4 regions of the Pantoea sp. PA1 genome follow, and region 3 is predicted to be linked to each of the others. Evidence: predicted binding sites of a transcription regulator. Region 3 holds the regulator's gene; each other region holds the start of a gene.

Region 1 (4,324 bases), on a different contig from region 3:
TGGTTGAGAGGGCATCCAGCACCTCACCTGCGCTGTCAAACGTCGCACAGCTCAAACCGGCTCCAGTGAGCGCGCGTTCAAGCACCCAGCGGATGGAGCTATCGTCATCGACGATCCAGACTATCCCTCGTTGCATAGAAACCTCACTGGCGAATAGGCAGGTAGACCGAGAATTCGGTGTGACCCGGCCAACTGTTAAATTCTATTTTTCCTGAATGCTGATCAATCAGGCTACGGGCGATGGAGAGACCTAAACCGGTTCCGCCTTCACGTCCACTGACCATCGGATAGAAAAGCGTATCCTGCAGCTGGGCCGGAATACCGGGGCCATCATCTTCAATATCTATTCGTGCTACCAGGCGATAACGGGTGCCATGCAGCGTCAGCTGAAAAGCCGTACGGGTGCGAATAACAATCGTCCCGCCGTCGTCGCCCAGCGCCTGAAGCGCATTGCGTACGACGTTAAGCAGCACCTGTTCAATCTGGTCAGGGTCGTGCGGCAGTTCCGGCAGGCTGGGATCGTAATCCCGCACCAGGGAGACATTCTCCGGTAGCTCCATCGACACCAGATTGACCACCCGCTCAGCCACCTGGTGAATGCTCTGGGTAATGTGCATCCCCGGCTGCTGTGGCCCTAACAGACGATCCACCAGATTCCGCAACCGGTCGGCCTGTTCAATAATGACCCTGGTATATTCATTCAGCGAGGGATCGGGCAGGGCGCGTGATAAAAGCTGTGCCGCGCCGCGCAATCCTCCCAGCGGATTTTTTATCTCATGGGCCAGGCCGCGAACCAGATCGCGTGCTGCCACCTGCTGGGCGTGCTGTAACTGCTCCTGACTGAGGCGACGCTGGTTATCCATCGGCGCCATTTCCATCAGAATCAAGCCATCGGGTAAACGCTGTGCGGTCAGCGACATAATATGTGCGCGACCATCGACTACCAGCGTGACCTCACTGTCAGTGAATCCCTGGCCAGCCTCAAGACTCTCGCGCATCACCTCAATATTCAGCGAAAAGTAGCCGGTTAAATCCGGTAACGGCGTGCCGAACAACTTGCGTGAGCTCTGCGCCAGTAATTGCTGCGCCGCCGGGTTGGCGTAATGAATAACCAGGTCGTTATCCACCAACAAAATACTGTTGATTAAAGCGTTGAGAATCTGCCCGGCGTCGGGCAGAGAGCCAGTTGCCATACAACGTTCCTCTGCACTAAATAGGTGCATTCTGGTGTTTAAGCCGAAAAGCGGGAGAATGAACGGTGAATTCGCGGAGAAAAAAGCCCATCCGAAGATGGGCTAAAAGTTTCCACGGCAACAAAAACGTCTGATCAGTTAAACGCTGTAGTACAGCTCGAACTCAACCGGGTGTGGCGTCATGCGAACGCGGTCCATCTCAGTTTTACGCAGTTCGATGTAAGCATCGATAGATTCATCAGTGAAGACACCACCGCGGGTCAGGAACTCGCGATCTTCGTTCAGTGCATTCAGCGCTTCTTCCAGCGAGCCTGCAACTTTTGGAATCTCAGCTTCTTCTTCCGGTGGCAGGTCGTACAGGTTTTTATCCATCGCATCGCCAGGGTGGATTTTGTTGATGATGCCATCAAGGCCAGCCATCAGCAGTGCGGTGAACGCCAGGTATGGGTTAGCCGCTGGATCCGGGAAGCGCGCTTCAATACGACGGGCTTTCGGGCTGGCCACTACCGGGATACGGATAGACGCGGAACGGTTACGGGCAGAGTAAGCCAGCATAACCGGTGCTTCGTAGCCCGGAACCAGACGCTTGTAGGAGTTGGTGGTCGGGTTCGCCAGGGCGTTGATCGCTTTAGCGTGCTTGATGATACCGCCGATGTAGAACAGCGCCATTTCAGACAGGCCGCCGTACTTATCGCCCGCAAACAGGTTCTGGCCACCTTTAGAGAGTGACATGTGGCAGTGCATGCCTGAACCGTTGTCGCCAAACATTGGCTTCGGCATAAAGGTCGCGGTCTTACCGTAAGCGTGCGCGACGTTGTGAACGACATATTTGTAGATCTGAATTTCGTCAGCTTTTTTGGTCATGGTATTGAAGCGGGTCGCCACTTCGTTCTGACCCGCAGTCGCCACTTCGTGGTGATGCGCTTCAACCACCAGACCCATCTGCTCCATGGTCAGACACATGGCAGAACGGATGTCCTGTGATGAGTCAACCGGTGGAACCGGGAAGTAGCCGCCTTTCAGACCTGGACGGTGACCTTTGTTACCGCCTTCGTACTCTTTACCGGTGTTCCATGCCGCTTCGATATCGTCGATAGCAACGTGTGAGCCGGAAGTCGATGAACCGAAACGGATGTCATCGAACAGGAAAAATTCAGGTTCTGGTCCAAACAGGACGGTATCGGCGATACCGGAAGAGCGCAGGAAATCTTCAGCGCGTTTGGCGATAGAACGTGGATCGCGGTCGTAGCCCTGCATGGTGCCTGGCTCGAGAATGTCACAACGGATGATCAGCGTAGAATCTTCGAAGAAAGGATCCATGACCGCCGTGGTAGCGTCAGGCATCAGCACCATGTCTGATTCGTTGATGCCTTTCCAGCCGCCGATAGACGAACCATCGAACATTTTGCCTTCTTCGAAGAAGTCAGCGTTAACCTGGTGAGCAGGGATCGTAACATGCTGTTCTTTACCTTTGGTATCGGTAAAACGCAGGTCAACAAACTTAACTTCATGCTCGTTCATCATCGAGAGAACGTGTTCAGCGGACATACTCAACTCTCCTGGAAATGGTCTTTCATTATCTACATGGCGAGGAAACGTCGTTTCCGGAGGGCGTGGCGGGAAAGGAAATTCCTGACCACTCTTTTCCGGCACGCTCTTCAACCGACATCTGACTGGCGTTTACGCTTGTTACAGATAAAGCGAATTCTGTGCCAACTTTTTTGATGTTGCTTAAATCGCCTTATGATGCACCTTTTTGTCGTAATGCGGCTGCACCACGATGGTTTTAGTGCACCATAACAGTGCTGAAGGTGAATTTACAGGCACCATTTTGGTGCATAGGACCAACTTAGTGCATTTTCTGCACCGGGAACAGTGCGAATTTGCGTCAATGCAATAATCTTTCAGTGAAAAGTGTGATCGTGTTCAGTCTTCCGCTTAATCCGTGTACAATAGCGCGCTATTTCTAATGCCTGAGGCAAAGCTGTGATCGAAAATTTGCGTAACATCGCCATCATCGCGCACGTTGACCATGGAAAGACCACCCTGGTTGACAAACTGCTGCAACAATCCGGTACTTTTGATGCCCGTACCGAAGCAACCGAGCGCGTGATGGACTCCAATGATTTGGAGAAAGAGCGTGGGATTACCATCCTCGCAAAAAACACCGCCATTAAGTGGAATGACTACCGTATCAACATCGTTGATACCCCAGGACACGCCGACTTCGGTGGTGAAGTTGAGCGCGTCATGTCCATGGTGGACTCGGTGCTGCTGGTTGTAGATGCGATGGATGGCCCTATGCCGCAAACCCGCTTCGTGACCAAAAAAGCGTTCGCGCATGGTCTGAAGCCGATTGTGGTTATCAACAAGGTAGACCGCCCGGGCGCACGTCCGGATTGGGTTGTGGATCAGGTGTTTGACCTGTTCGTTAACCTGGATGCGACTGATGAGCAGCTCGACTTCCCTATCATTTTCGCCTCTGCGCTGAATGGTATTGCAGGTCTTGACCACACCGACATGGCTGACGATATGACCCCGCTGTACCAGGCCATCGTTGACCACGTTTCACCTCCACAGGTTGAAGTTGAAGCGCCACTGCAGATGCAAATCTCGCAGCTGGACTACAACAACTACCTGGGCGTGATCGGCATCGGCCGCATCAAGCGCGGTAAAGTGAAGCCTAACCAGCAGGTCACTATCATCGATAGCGAAGGCAAAACCCGCAACGGTAAAGTCGGCAAAGTCCTGACTCACCTGGGTCTTGAGCGTATCGACAGCGATCTGGCTGAAGCGGGCGATATCATTGCTATCACCGGTCTGGGTGAGCTGAACATCTCTGACACCATCTGTGACACGCAGAATGTGGAAGCGCTGCCAGCCCTGAGCGTCGATGAACCTACCGTAACCATGTTCTTCAACGTCAACACCTCACCGTTCTGCGGTAAAGAAGGTAAGTACGTGACGTCGCGCCAGATCCTGGAGCGTCTGAACAAAGAACTGGTTCACAACGTGGCACTGCGCGTTGAAGAAACCGAAGACTCGGACGCATTCCGCGTTTCAGGTCGTGGTGAGCTGCACCTGTCTGTTCTGATCGAAAACATGCGTCGTGAAGGTTTCGAACTGGCGGT
Region 2 (4,324 bases), on a different contig from region 3:
AGCGTGGCCTCTGGCGGCCGGACGGCCTGAAACGCATCTGCGGGGTCTGCGCCCTGCAGCAGGTCATAAACCAGCGCCAGGTCTTCCACCCGCCGGGCCAGCGGGCCGATATGATCGAGGCTGGCAACAAAGGGGTGGCTGCCGCTGCGTGACAGTCGGCCAAAAGTGGGTTTCAGGCCAAAAATGCCGCACAGCGACGCGGGCACCCGGATTGAGCCGTTGGTATCGGTGCCCAGCGAAAAGTGAACCAGCCCGGCGGCCACGGCGGCAGCCGACCCCCCGGACGAGCCGCCCGCGACGCGGCTTAAATCGCGTGGGTTACGGGTCGGGCCGTAATGGCTGTTCTCGGTGGTGAAACCATAGGCGTAGGCATCCATGTTCAGCATGCCCGACAGCAGCGCGCCTGCGTGGCGCAGTTTGCCGATGGCGAAGGCATCCGCCTGCGCCGCAGGGCGGTCGCTGAACAGCCTCGCCCCTGCCAGCGTGCTGTGACCCGCCACATCAAACAGGTTCTTCACCGCATAGGGAATGCCCGCCAGCGGGGGCAGGGGCTCACCGCGCTGCCGCTGCGCATCAACCGCGCTGGCTTCTTTCAACATGCGAGGCCCGGTGATTTCCGTCCAGGCATTCAGCGCCGGGTTGTGCTGCTCAATCGCCTGCAGCGTCTGTTCGGCCACCTCGCGAGCGCTGATCTCACCCTGGCGGATTGCCTGCTGCAGCGTCTGAATCGAAACTTCACCTGTTTTCATGCCTGATACACTCCCGCCACTTCCAGCCGGTCATCAAGCGGAAACGCCATCAGTGGTGCGGCCATCTCCGCGATACGCGACAGCTGGATTAGCAGCTCGGCGCGGCGGGGATCGTCCAGCGTCAGTTGCAGGATCTGCTCCATATGGCCGATGTAGCTGGCCCACTCATGTTCATTCATGATTCACTCCTGTTTAAAAACCGGCGGCGCTGCCGTTACTGCGCGGATCGCTCGCGCCTTCAAACATGCCATTGCAGTGACGCACAATGGCACCCGCATGACCCACGGATTCGCTGAAGTCCGGCAGGCGTTCTACCTCGTGCCCCCACTGGCGCAGCTGTGCGACGGTTGCGTCGGCAATGCGGCCTTCCAGCTTCAGCGAGTCTGATGACTGGCCCCAGGTACGCCCCAGCAGCCAGCGCGGTGCACTGACCGCCTGCTGTAGCGGCAACCCCTGAATCACATGGCGGGTAAAGATCGCTGCCTGGGTCTGCGGCTGACCATCTCCGCCCATTGCGCCATAAACCAGCGTCCGGCCATCTTTCAGCCGTGCGGCGGCGGGGTTCAGGGTATGGAAGGGCTGTTTGCCGGGTGCCAGCGCCAGCAGATGTTCAGGATCGAGGCTGAACGCGGCTCCCCGGTTCTGCCAGGTGATGCCCGTGCCGGGCAGGACGACCCCGCTGCCAAACTCGTGATAGATGCTCTGAATAAAGGAGACGGCAAGCCCGCTGCTGTCCATCACACCCATCCAGACCGTATCGCCCGGCCCGCGGCCGCTGCCCCAGTTTGCCGCCTCGCCATCTTTGATCTGGCTGGCGAGGGTGGCGAGGGCGTCCTCAGCCAGCAGCGCCTGCACATCTTCGGTGACATAACGCGGATCGGTAATGTGCCGGTCGCGCAGCGCAAAGGCTTTTTTGGTGGCTTCCACGATGCGGTGCACCGTCTGCGCCTCGTCAGCCCCGGCCATCTCCAGGCGATCGGTAATGCCAAGGATCGCCAGCGAGACGAGGCCCTGGGTCGGCGGGGCGATATTCCAGATGTCGCCTTCGCTGTGTGCGAGGTGCAGGGGCGTGGTGCGACGGGCGCGATGCTGCTGCAGATCGGCCAGGGTGACCGGCATGCCAAGCGTGGCCATTTCATCAGCCATATGGTGCGCCAGCGGGCCGCGATAGAAGCTGTCCAGCCCCTGTTCGGTAAGCTGGCTCAGTGTCTGTGCCAGCGCAGGCTGGGTAAAACGGCTGCCAGGCTGCGGCACCTCGCCATCAGGCATAAAGGTGGCGCTGAAGCCGGGCTGATGCTGTAACTCACTGCGGAAGTTCGTCGTGGCGGCGGTCTGAGAAGCGGTGACCGGAATACCGTCCGCGGCGTAGCGAATCGCATCGCGCAGCAGACGCGCCAGCGGCAGCAGCGGGCTGCCGGATTCAGCGGCGAGGGTCAGCGCCTCATGCCAGCCGCTGACCGTACCGGCGACGGTCAGCGCCGCTTTCGGCCCGCGATGAGGGATTCTGGGGTGACCGGCATAAAAATCCGGATGCGCCAGCGAACCGGCGGCACCGCTGGCGTCGATAGCGACGGGATCGCCGCCGGGTGGCAGGATCAGCCAGAACCCATCCCCGCCCAGCCCATTCATGTGCGGGTAGACCACGGCGATAGTCGCGGCTGCCGCCACCATCGCTTCAATGGCGTTGCCGCCGTCACGCAGCACCGCCAGCGCGCTCTCACTCGCCAGATGGTGCGGCGTCACCGCCATGCCCATCGGCGCCATATTACTCTGAATCATCTTTTTCTCGTTCTTCGGGTAACAGAACCGATAGCAAAGCAAGAGCTGTTCCAGTTTTTAGCCTGAGCTGACATTGCGCCGGTTAACCTGGCGTAAATTGTGCTAGCTTCTGCTGAAACAAAAGTTACAGGGTGCGATATGAAACAGCTTGATGAACGACTCCGGAGTCACTATCCCCAGCTCTCGCCGCAGGAGCAGCGCATTGCCGACTTCGTGTTTGACCACTTCGATGATCTGATCAGCTACAACAGCGCCGAGCTGGCGCGGCTCAGCGGCGTGTCGAAAGCCACGGTCAGCAGGCTGTTTAAACGTCTGGGATATGAGAAGTACAAGGATATGCGCGATGAGCTGCGCATCCTGCGTCAGAGCGGCATGCCGCTGACCGATAACCGGGATGCGGTGCAGGGCAACACGCTGCTGGCGCGCCACTACAAGCAGGAGATGGCGAACCTGACACAGTGGGTCAACAGCCTGGATGCCCGTCAGTTTAACGATGTGATCCAGCAGCTGGCGCAGGCGAAGCGCGTCTTTATCATCGGCATGCGCAACGCCTATCCGGTGGCGCTGCATCTGCGACAGCAACTGGTGCAGGCGCGCTCGCAGGTCTTTATTCTGCCGCAGCCAGGCCAGACGCTGGCAGAGGAGCTGGTGGATATCACCCCGGAGGATATGGTGGTGGTGATGGCGTTTCGCCGCCGCACCCGTATCATCCGTCCGCTGATGCAGCAGCTTCAGGCGGCCGGAATACCGCTGCTGGCGCTGTGTGAGCCGCAGGCGCAGACGGTCACTGCGCTGGCACGCTGGCAACTCTGCACGCCGCTCGACAGCGTTTCCGCCTTCGACAGCTATGGCTCGGCCATGAGTCTGATTAACCTGATTGCCAATGCGCTGCTGCATGAAATGCTGGCGCAGGGGCGGCAGCGTATTCATCAGATCGCCGATCTCTACCAGCAGTTCGACGAGCTGGAGCACCGTTAACAGGCACCATTTTGGTGCTTTGCCCCATTTCAGCACACGCCCGCCCGCGGCGTAATCCTCCCCGGTTACGCCCCTTTTTCAGTGAACTCTATGCCGCTTAACCCTTTTTCCGCCGCTGCCCTTGTTGGCACATTAGTTGCAGATTGCCTGTTAAAGAATCTTTTGTTTCATCACATTTCACCGGGGTGCATAATGAAAAAAGTTTTAATGGCGGTTGCAACAGCGGCATTACTGATGGCACAGGCGGGAAGCGCACTGGCCGATCAACTGCAGGACATTCAGAAGCGCGGTGTGATCCGCGTGGCCGTTCCGCAGGATTTCCCGCCGTTTGGCTCGGTCGGTACCGATCTGCAGCCGCAGGGGTATGACATCGACATGGCGAAATACCTGGCGAAGCAGATGAAACTTAAGTTGCAGCTGGTGCCGGTCAGCAGCGCCAACCGGGTGCCTTATCTGCAAACCGACAAGGTCGATCTGGTGATCTCCAGCATGGGTAAAAATGCGGAGCGTGAAAAAGTGATCGACTTTACCCGCGCCTATGCGCCGTTCTTCCTGGGCGTCTTCGGACCGAAAGGTGACGAGATCAAAGCGGCCAGCGCGCTGAGCGGCAAGTCGATTGGCGTTACCCGCGGCGCGGTGGAGGATATGGTGCTGAGCGAAGTGGCACCGAAAGATGCGCAGGTGAAACGTTACGAAGATAACAACACCACCTTATCGGCGTATCTCTCTGGCCAGGTGCAGTATGTCGCCACCGGCAACCTGGTGGTCGCCGCCATTGCCCGCCAGAATCCGGAAAAAGCGCCGGTCGCTCAGTTTAT
Region 3 (4,324 bases):
GCCGTCGCAACTTCAGGATAAAGCGTCGTCCAACAGCGAGAAGAAGAGTAACTGATAGCTATGGCCACATTAATCGCAGAAAACCTGGCGAAGGCCTACAAAGGCCGTCGCGTGGTAGAAGATGTCAGTCTGCAGGTGAAATCCGGCGAGATTGTCGGCCTGCTGGGCCCGAACGGTGCCGGTAAAACCACCACGTTCTACATGGTGGTCGGCATCGTGCCGCGTGACGCGGGCCGTATCGTGATTGACGATGAAGATATCAGCATCCTGCCGCTGCATGCGCGTGCGCGTCGGGGTATCGGCTATCTGCCGCAGGAGGCGTCCATTTTCCGTCGCCTCAGCGTTTACGATAACCTGATGGCGGTGCTGCAGATCCGTGACGATCTGACCGAAGAGCAACGCCAGGATCGCGCCCGCGAGCTGATGGAAGAGTTCCACATTGAGCACCTGCGCGACAGCATGGGCCAGGCCCTCTCCGGCGGCGAACGCCGCCGTGTTGAGATCGCGCGTGCGCTGGCCGCCAATCCGAAGTTCATTCTGCTGGATGAGCCTTTTGCCGGTGTTGACCCTATCTCCGTTATCGACATTAAGAAGATCATTGAGCATCTGCGTGACAGCGGCCTCGGCGTGCTGATTACCGACCATAACGTGCGTGAAACGTTAGCGGTCTGTGAGCGGGCTTATATCGTCAGCCAGGGCCACCTGATCGCGCACGGCACACCCAATGAAATTCTTGCGGATGAGCAGGTTAAGCGGGTTTATTTGGGTGAAGAGTTCAGACTCTGATAAGGTGTCGTTAAGACCGCTATTTACCTGGGAACTATCATCCTGTCTATGAAGCAAGGCTTACAACTCAGGTTCAGCCAACAGCTGGCAATGACTCCCCAACTGCAGCAGGCGATTCGTCTGCTGCAGCTCTCTACGCTTGAACTCCAGCAGGAGCTACAGCTGGCGCTGGAAAGTAATCCCCTGCTTGAGCAGACGGACCCGCACGACGAGATCGACTCCCGGGACGCTGCAGAAGCGGAGGCGCTGGATACCCGCGAAGCGCTTGAGCAAAAAGAGATGCCCGATGAACTGCCGCTGGATGCCACCTGGGATGAGATCTACACCGCTGGCACACCTTCCGGCACCGGAACGGACTATCAGGATGATGAGCTACCGGTCTACCAGGGTGAGACGACGCAGTCCCTGCAGGATTATCTGATGTGGCAGGTCGGCCTGACGCCGTTCAGTGATACCGATCGCGCGATTGCGACCTCTATCGTCGATGCTATCGATGACACCGGATATCTCACCGTTTCGCTTGAGGAGATCCTCGACAGTATCGGCAATGACGAGCTGGAGGTGGATGAAGTTGAAGCGGTGCTGAAACGCATCCAGCGCTTTGACCCGATTGGCGTGGGTGCGCGCGATCTGCGCGACTGCCTGCTGGTTCAGCTGTCACAATATGCGCCCGACACGCCCATGCTGACCGAAGCACGTCTGATTGTCAGTGAGCATCTCGACCTGCTGGCCAACCACGACTTCCGTAGCCTGATGCGGGTAACGCGCCTCAAAGAAGAGGTGCTGAAAGAGGCGATGCTGCTGATTCAGTCGCTGGACCCGCGTCCCGGCCAGTCGATCAACACCGGCGAACCGGAATATGTAATTCCCGATGTGCTGGTGCGCAAGGTCGGCAGCCGCTGGACGGTTGAACTCAACGCCGACAGCCTGCCCCGCCTGAAGATCAATCAGCACTATGCGGCGATGGGCGGCACCACGCGTAACGACAGCGACACGCAGTTTATTCGCAGCAACCTGCAGGAAGCACGCTGGCTGATTAAGAGTCTGGAAAGCCGCAATGATACACTGCTGAAAGTGACGCGCTGTATCGTTGAGCAGCAGCAGGCGTTTTTCGAGCAGGGGGAAGAGTTTATGCGCCCGATGGTCCTGGCTGATATCGCTCAGGCTGTTGAGATGCACGAATCGACTATCTCCCGCGTGACCACGCAGAAGTATCTGCACAGTCCGCGCGGTATTTTTGAACTGAAGTACTTTTTCTCCAGCCACGTCAACACGGAAGGGGGCGGCGAAGCCTCCTCTACCGCGATTCGTGCGCTGGTGAAAAAATTAATTTCGGCGGAAAATCCAGCCAAACCCTTGAGCGACAGTAAACTGACCTCCATGTTGTCCGATCAGGGGATCATGGTGGCACGGCGTACCGTCGCAAAATATCGTGAGTCTTTATCCATCCCGCCATCGAACCAGCGTAAACAGCTGGTTTGACAGAAATGAGAAGGAAGACCTATGCAGCTGAACCTGACCGGGCAACACGTTGAAATTACGCCACCACTGCGTGAATTCGTCAGTGCTAAATTTGCCAAACTGGAACACTATTTTGAGCACATCAATCAGGTCTATATTGTCCTGAAAGTTGAGAAAGTCATGCAGGTGGCTGACGCAACACTCCACGTTAACGGTGGCGAGCTGCACGCCACGTCGGAAGCGGAAGATATGTACGCGGCGATTGACGGGCTGATCGACAAGCTCGCCCGTCAGCTGACTAAACATAAAGATAAACTGAAAAAACACTAACCTTCATGCTGGCTACGCGCGCCTGGCGCACTGAGCCGACAGGATGGGGCGGATAATCCGCCCCGTTTTGTCATCTGGCAGGCGTCATTTTCCGTCACGTCAGAAGACGCCGGCGGTGAATGGCCTGGTGAACCCGCAAGTGAAACGATAATGAACAACGATCTTACACTGGAATTGAGCACGGTGCTTTCGCCTGACTGCACACGCAGTGGCGTACACTGCCAGAGCAAAAAACGTGCGCTGGAAATCATCAGCGAACTGGCCGCTAAGCAGCTCAACCTGCCGCACCAGACGCTTTTCGAAGCGATCCTGACGCGTGAGCGTATGGGCAGTACCGGTATCGGCAACGGGATAGCGATCCCGCACGGCAAGCTGGAAGAGGATACGCTGCGCGCGGTCGGGGTCTTTATCAGCCTCGAACAGCCGATTGCGTTTGATGCCGTTGATAACCAGCCGGTCGATCTGCTGTTTGCCTTACTGGTTCCGGCTGACCAGTGCAAAACACACCTGCACACCCTTTCACTGGTGGCAAAGCGTCTGGCCGATAAAACGGTCTGCCGCCGGCTGCGCGCTGCGCAGAGTGATGAAGAGCTTTATGCCATTATTACGGAAAACCAGACAGAGCTGTAACGCGTCTTTACCGGCCGGGTGCCGGTTTTAAAACGGGAGAGAAGGTCATGGTGCTGATGATCGTTAGCGGTCGTTCAGGCTCGGGGAAGTCAGTGGCACTCCGTGCGCTGGAGGATATGGGGTTCTACTGTGTTGATAACCTGCCGGTGGTGCTGCTGCCGGAGTTAGCGAACTCACTGGCAGAGCGGAATATTTCGGCGGCGGTCAGCATCGACGTGCGCAATATGCCTGAATCCCCCGAAATTTTTGAAACCGCACTGAATAATCTGCCCGACTCCTTTTCACCTCAGCTGCTGTTTCTCGACGCCGACCGCAACACGCTGATTCGCCGCTACAGCGATACGCGTCGTCTGCACCCCCTCTCCAGCAAAAATCTGTCGCTGGAGAGCGCCATTGATGAAGAGAGCGATCTGCTGGAGCCGCTGCGTTCGCGCGCCGATCTGATCATTGATACGTCAGAGATGTCGGTGCATGAGCTGGCCGAGATGCTGCGCACCCGCCTGCTGGGCAAGCGTGAACGCGAGCTGACCATGGTATTTGAATCCTTTGGTTTCAAACATGGCATTCCTATCGACGCGGACTATGTGTTTGACGTGCGCTTTCTGCCCAATCCCCACTGGGATCCGAAACTGCGCCCGATGACCGGCCTCGATCGCCCGGTCGCGGCCTTCCTCGACCGCCACACGGAAGTGCATAATTTTATCTACCAGACACGCAGCTATCTTGAACTCTGGCTGCCGATGCTGGAGACCAACAACCGTAGCTATCTTACCGTGGCGATTGGCTGTACCGGCGGTAAACACCGCTCAGTCTATATCGCCGAGCAGCTGGCGGACTATTTCCGCTCGCGCGGTAAGAATGTACAGTCACGCCATCGCACGCTGGAAAAGCGCAAATCATGACCGTCAGACAAACTGTAGAAATCAAAAATAAGCTGGGCATGCATGCCCGTCCGGCGATGAAGTTGTTTGAGCTGGTGCAGAGCTTCGATGCCGAAGTGTTACTGCGCAACGAGGCAGGCACCGAAGCCGAGGCCAGCAGCGTGATCGCCCTGCTGATGCTCGACTCGGCAAAAGGGGGACACATTGAGATTGAAGCCAGCGGGCCGGAAGAGGTC
Region 4 (4,324 bases), on a different contig from region 3:
CAGTTTAAAGCCGATGAAGGCCACCACGCCAGACCAGACGATTGTGACGCCGACGCTGAAGAGCTGAACCCAGACCTGATGGCCCATGGTCACACCCTGCGCATAACCGACGCCGCCCAGTGAAGAGGAGGCAAACACGCCCGTCAGGATACAGCCAACAATGCCGCAGACGCCGTGCACGCCGAACACATCGCAGGGGTCGTCCACACGCAGCCATTTCTTCAGAGAGGTCACACCCCACAGACCCGCCAGTCCGCCAACCAGACCGATAATCAGTGCACCGCCGACGCCAACATAACCACAGGCTGGGGTAATCGCGACCAGTCCGGCGATAAAGCCTGAACAGGCGCCCAGCAGAGAAGGCTTACCGCGCACCGCCCATTCGCCAAAGGTCCATGAGAGTACGGCACCCGCCGTTGCCACAACGGTGTTCAGGAACGCCAGTGCAGCAATTTCGTTTGCTGCTGAGGCAGAACCGGCGTTGAAGCCGAACCAGCCTACATAGAGGATCGCGGTGCCGGTGAAGACCATCGGCAGATTATGAGGTTTGAAAGCTTCTTTACCAAAGCCGGCACGTTTGCCAACCAGATACGCGCCCACCAGACCCGCTACCGCGGCGTTGATATGCACGACGGTACCGCCGGCGAAGTCCAGCGCGCCATCCTGCGCCAGGAAACCGCCTGCCCATACCATATGCGCGATAGGCAGGTAAGCCAGCGTCAGCCAGACACCGACGAAGATCAGTACGGCTGAGAAACGGATGCGTTCTGCAATGGCACCCACAATCAGGCCCACGGTGATGCAGGCAAATGAGGCCTGGAATGCAACGTGGATATACTGATAGAAGCTGCCCATTACCGCGGTCAGCTGGATATTCTTCAGCATGGTCCAGCCAAATCCGCCAAAGAAGGCGTTACCTTCGCTGAACGCCAGTGAATAGCCGTAGACCATCCACAGGACGCACACCAGCGAGAAAGTGACGGCCACCTGCGTCAGCATCGACAGCACGTTCTTACCGCGAATCAGACCGCCGTAAAACAGCGCAATCCCTGGAATTGACATAAACAGCACCAGCGCGGTGCAAATCATCATAAATGCGTTGTCAGCCTTGTCCGCAACGGCAGGCGCAGCCATCGCGAGCGATGGTAACAGTGCCAGGCTGGTCAGGCCCAGCTTAGTCAGAACTTTATTCATTTTTATTCCATCCCATCACAATACTGAGTCGTAATTACAGAGCGGCTTCGTCGGTCTCGCCGGTACGAATACGAATGACGCGCTGCAGTTCAGCCACGAAAATTTTACCGTCGCCAATTTTTCCGGTGTAAGCCGCTTTACTGATAACATCCACAACTTCGTCCAGCTGATCGTCGGCAATAGCGATATCAATTTTGACTTTCGGCAGGAAGTTCACGCTGTACTCTGCGCCCCGATAGAGCTCGGCGTGCCCCTTCTGGCGGCCAAACCCTTTCACTTCGGAGACGGTCAGTCCCTGAATGCCGATAGAGGACAAAGCTTCACGCACATCCTCCAGCTTGAATGGCTTAATTACGACGGTAACCAGCTTCATTGGATCCCCTCCAGCGAGTAAATAGGTAACGTTTACGGACACACAGGGAGATAAGCAAAGGCTGTGCCAGTTAGTAAAAGCGGTGATAATCAGTGGGTCAGGCGGGATGGAGCAAGGAGAGGCTCTGCAGTGGCTCTGAAAAGGGGGAAAAGGAGAAAGCCGGTCAGCGCATCGGGATGCACTCCTTTGGTGCTTCAGGCGTCAAAGGAGTGCATTTATACAGATTAGTCCGATAAAGCTGCGCAAAAAAGGTGCAGGTCAGGCTTCCGCGGTGGCAGGCACGCCCGACGCGAGATCATCCCCGGCCTGCTGAAGCTGATACATCTGCCAGTAGCGGCCCTGCATCGCCAGCAGTTGCTGGTGCGTGCCCTGCTCGACCACCCGGCCGCGATGGAGGACCAGGATTTTGTCGGCGTCGATAATGGTGGAGAGACGGTGAGCAATTACCACCAGCGTGCTGTGCTGACGCAGCCTGGCCAGCGTCTGCTGAATCGCCTGTTCCGTGCCGGAGTCAATATTAGCCGTGGCTTCATCCAGAATCAGTATCTGCGGCAGATCGACCAGCACCCGCGCCAGCGCCAGCAGCTGCTTCTGCCCGACAGACAGGTTATTCCCCTGCTCACCCAGCCGGGTGTGAATCCCCTCCGGCAGAGCCTGCGCCAGGGGCGCGAGCCGGACCTGTTCCAGCACCGTCCAGACCGCCTCTTCGCTGATATCACGGCCCAGCCGGACATTGGCCAGCAGCGTATCCGCCAGCACCACCGGGTCCTGCTGCACCATGGCGATCCCGTGTCGCAGCACGCTATGGCTCAGATGCCCAATCGGCCGGTCATCAATGCGGATTTCACCGCGCGTCACCGGGTAGTAGCCCATTAGCAGGTTTGCCAGCGTGCTTTTGCCGCTGCCGGTATGTCCGACCAGCGCCACAAATTCGCGTGGCGCCACCTCAAGATTAATGTCACTGAGTACATCGCGGTTTTCACGGTAGGCGAAGCTCAGATTGTTCAGCGAAATGCGGCCGGAAGCCAGCGGCTGCTGACTGTCGCCATACTGCTGCTGCGCGGCATCCATGAGTTCGAAGATGCGCTCACCGGAGACCACCGCCTGCTGCAACATCGACTGCTGTGTGGTCAGCTCAATCAGCGGCTCATTCAGGCGTCCCAGATAGGTGATGAAGGCATAAAGCACACCGACTTCAAAAACGCCGGGCACGGAGAAGCTGAACAGGACCAGCAGGCCGCACAGCACCATTGCGGAAAAGAGGCTCAGCAACGGGCGCAGCAGAAAGCCGTCGAGACGCAGTGTTTCCATCCGCGCCAGGTAGTGAGAGCGACTGGCCTCGCCCATCCGCTCGCCGAAGCGGGCCTGCTGACGAAACTGCTGGATCACGCTCATGCCGCTGATTACTTCGTTAAAGCCGTTGTTAATGTCGGCCAGATAACCGCGAACCCGACGGGCAATCGGCGTGCTGAAGCGCTGATAGATCACCATCACCATCAGCACCAGCGGGAAGATCATCATCGCCACCAGCGCCATGCGCCAGTCAAGGCTGAACATCGCCACCATCATGGCCCCGACCAGCGCGGCACTGCGCAGCACGGTTGAGACCACCGTGACGTAGAGATCGCGGATGACTTCGGTGTCGTTGGTCACGCGTGAAATAATCTGACCGACCGGCTGGGTATCGAAGGCGCTCAGCGGCTGACAGAGCGCGGCATTCATCACATCGCTGCGTAACCGCTGCACCACGCCGATCGCCGCCCGGTTGAATAACAGCGCCTGCCAGTAGTGGAGCGCGGCGGCCAGTAGCTGAAGCAGAATGAAACTGACCAGCAGGCCGGCGACCAGCCCCCAGGGCATCTGATGTTTCGCCACCAGATTGTCGATAAAGTAGCTGACCAGCACCGGTCCGGTCACTTCAGCAGCGGCCGCGATCCAGAGCAGGCCGACGGCCAGCGACAGGGATTTTCGCCAGGGCTTACCGTAGCTCAGCAGGCGCTTCAGGGTAGGCCACAAGCGGGCAGACTTAGCCATGCGGCACTCCTTTCTCATTTTCATCATCATCCAGTGCGGCTTCCAGCTGCTGATAACGGAACATATCCCGATACCAGCCGGGCGTTCCGCTCAGCGTATCGTGGTCGCCGCGCTGGGCGACGCTGCCCTGCTGCATCACCAGAATTTCACTGGCTTCCGTCAGCGCCGATAAGCGGTGCGCGCTGATAATCAGCGTGCGTCCCTCTCCCCAGATACGCAGGTTATGCAGAATTTCATGTTCGGTACGGCCATCCACCGCAGAAAGCGCGTCATCCAGAATCAGGATTTCGGCATTCAGCAGCAGAGCCCGGGCAATGGAAAGGCGCTGCTTCTGTCCCCCGGAGAGCATCACACCCCGCTCCCCGACTTCCGTTTCATAACCCTGAGGCAGACGCAGGATATCGTCATGCACGCAGGCGAGCCTGGCGGCCTGTTCGATCTCCTGCCGGGTCGCGCCCGGTTTCCCCAGCGCAATGTTACTGGCCACGCTGTCAGAGAAGAGGAACGGCGTCTGGCTGACCACCGCCAGACGGCTGCGCCAGCTGTCGAGCCGCAGCTGCGGCAGCGGGATCTGGTGGTAGCGGATATCCCCCTGCTGAATGTCAAAGTGGCGCTGAATCAGGCTGAGCAGCGTGCTTTTGCCGCTGCCGGTCGGGCCGCACAGTCCCAGCATCTGACCGGGTTTCAGCTGAAAGCAGACATCGCTTAACACCGGCGCCGTGC

Evidence for each region. Region 3 encodes sigma-54, which starts transcription at its own class of promoters, with help from an activator protein. Its sites were predicted from a motif close to GTTGGCACANNTTTCGCTNT; they were not measured.
Region 1: the regulator sigma-54 is predicted to act here: its motif matches at 2,891-2,910, upstream of glnA (glutamate--ammonia ligase).
Region 2: the regulator sigma-54 is predicted to act here: its motif matches at 2,564-2,583, upstream of AC1V0D_RS00095 (gamma-glutamyltransferase family protein).
Region 4: the regulator sigma-54 is predicted to act here: its motif matches at 1,619-1,638, upstream of glnK (P-II family nitrogen regulator).

Annotation. Positions count from the first base shown of each region.
Region 1 is NZ_JBXGEE010000008.1:11,449-15,772, forward strand. It holds gene glnG (nitrogen regulation protein NR(I)) at 1-136, opposite strand, end outside; gene glnL (nitrogen regulation protein NR(II)) at 144-1,193, opposite strand; gene glnA (glutamate--ammonia ligase) at 1,332-2,741, opposite strand; gene typA (ribosome-dependent GTPase TypA) at 3,180-4,324, shown strand, end outside.
Region 2 is NZ_JBXGEE010000001.1:12,291-16,614, forward strand. It holds gene AC1V0D_RS00085 (AtzE family amidohydrolase) at 1-749, opposite strand, end outside; gene hpxX (oxalurate catabolism protein HpxX) at 746-928, opposite strand; gene AC1V0D_RS00095 (gamma-glutamyltransferase family protein) at 942-2,528, opposite strand; gene hpxU (MurR/RpiR family transcriptional regulator HpxU) at 2,667-3,506, shown strand; gene AC1V0D_RS00105 (transporter substrate-binding domain-containing protein) at 3,699-4,324, shown strand, end outside.
Region 3 is NZ_JBXGEE010000002.1:165,920-170,243, reverse strand. It holds gene lptA (lipopolysaccharide ABC transporter substrate-binding protein LptA) at 1-55, shown strand, start outside; gene lptB (LPS export ABC transporter ATP-binding protein) at 61-786, shown strand; gene rpoN (RNA polymerase factor sigma-54) at 835-2,268, shown strand; gene hpf (ribosome hibernation promoting factor) at 2,290-2,577, shown strand; gene ptsN (PTS IIA-like nitrogen regulatory protein PtsN) at 2,728-3,207, shown strand; gene rapZ (RNase adapter RapZ) at 3,255-4,109, shown strand; gene npr (PTS phosphocarrier protein NPr) at 4,106-4,324, shown strand, end outside.
Region 4 is NZ_JBXGEE010000001.1:200,153-204,476, reverse strand. It holds gene amtB (ammonium transporter AmtB) at 1-1,194, opposite strand, end outside; gene glnK (P-II family nitrogen regulator) at 1,229-1,567, opposite strand; gene AC1V0D_RS01115 (SmdB family multidrug efflux ABC transporter permease/ATP-binding protein) at 1,826-3,601, opposite strand; gene AC1V0D_RS01110 (SmdA family multidrug ABC transporter permease/ATP-binding protein) at 3,594-4,324, opposite strand, start outside.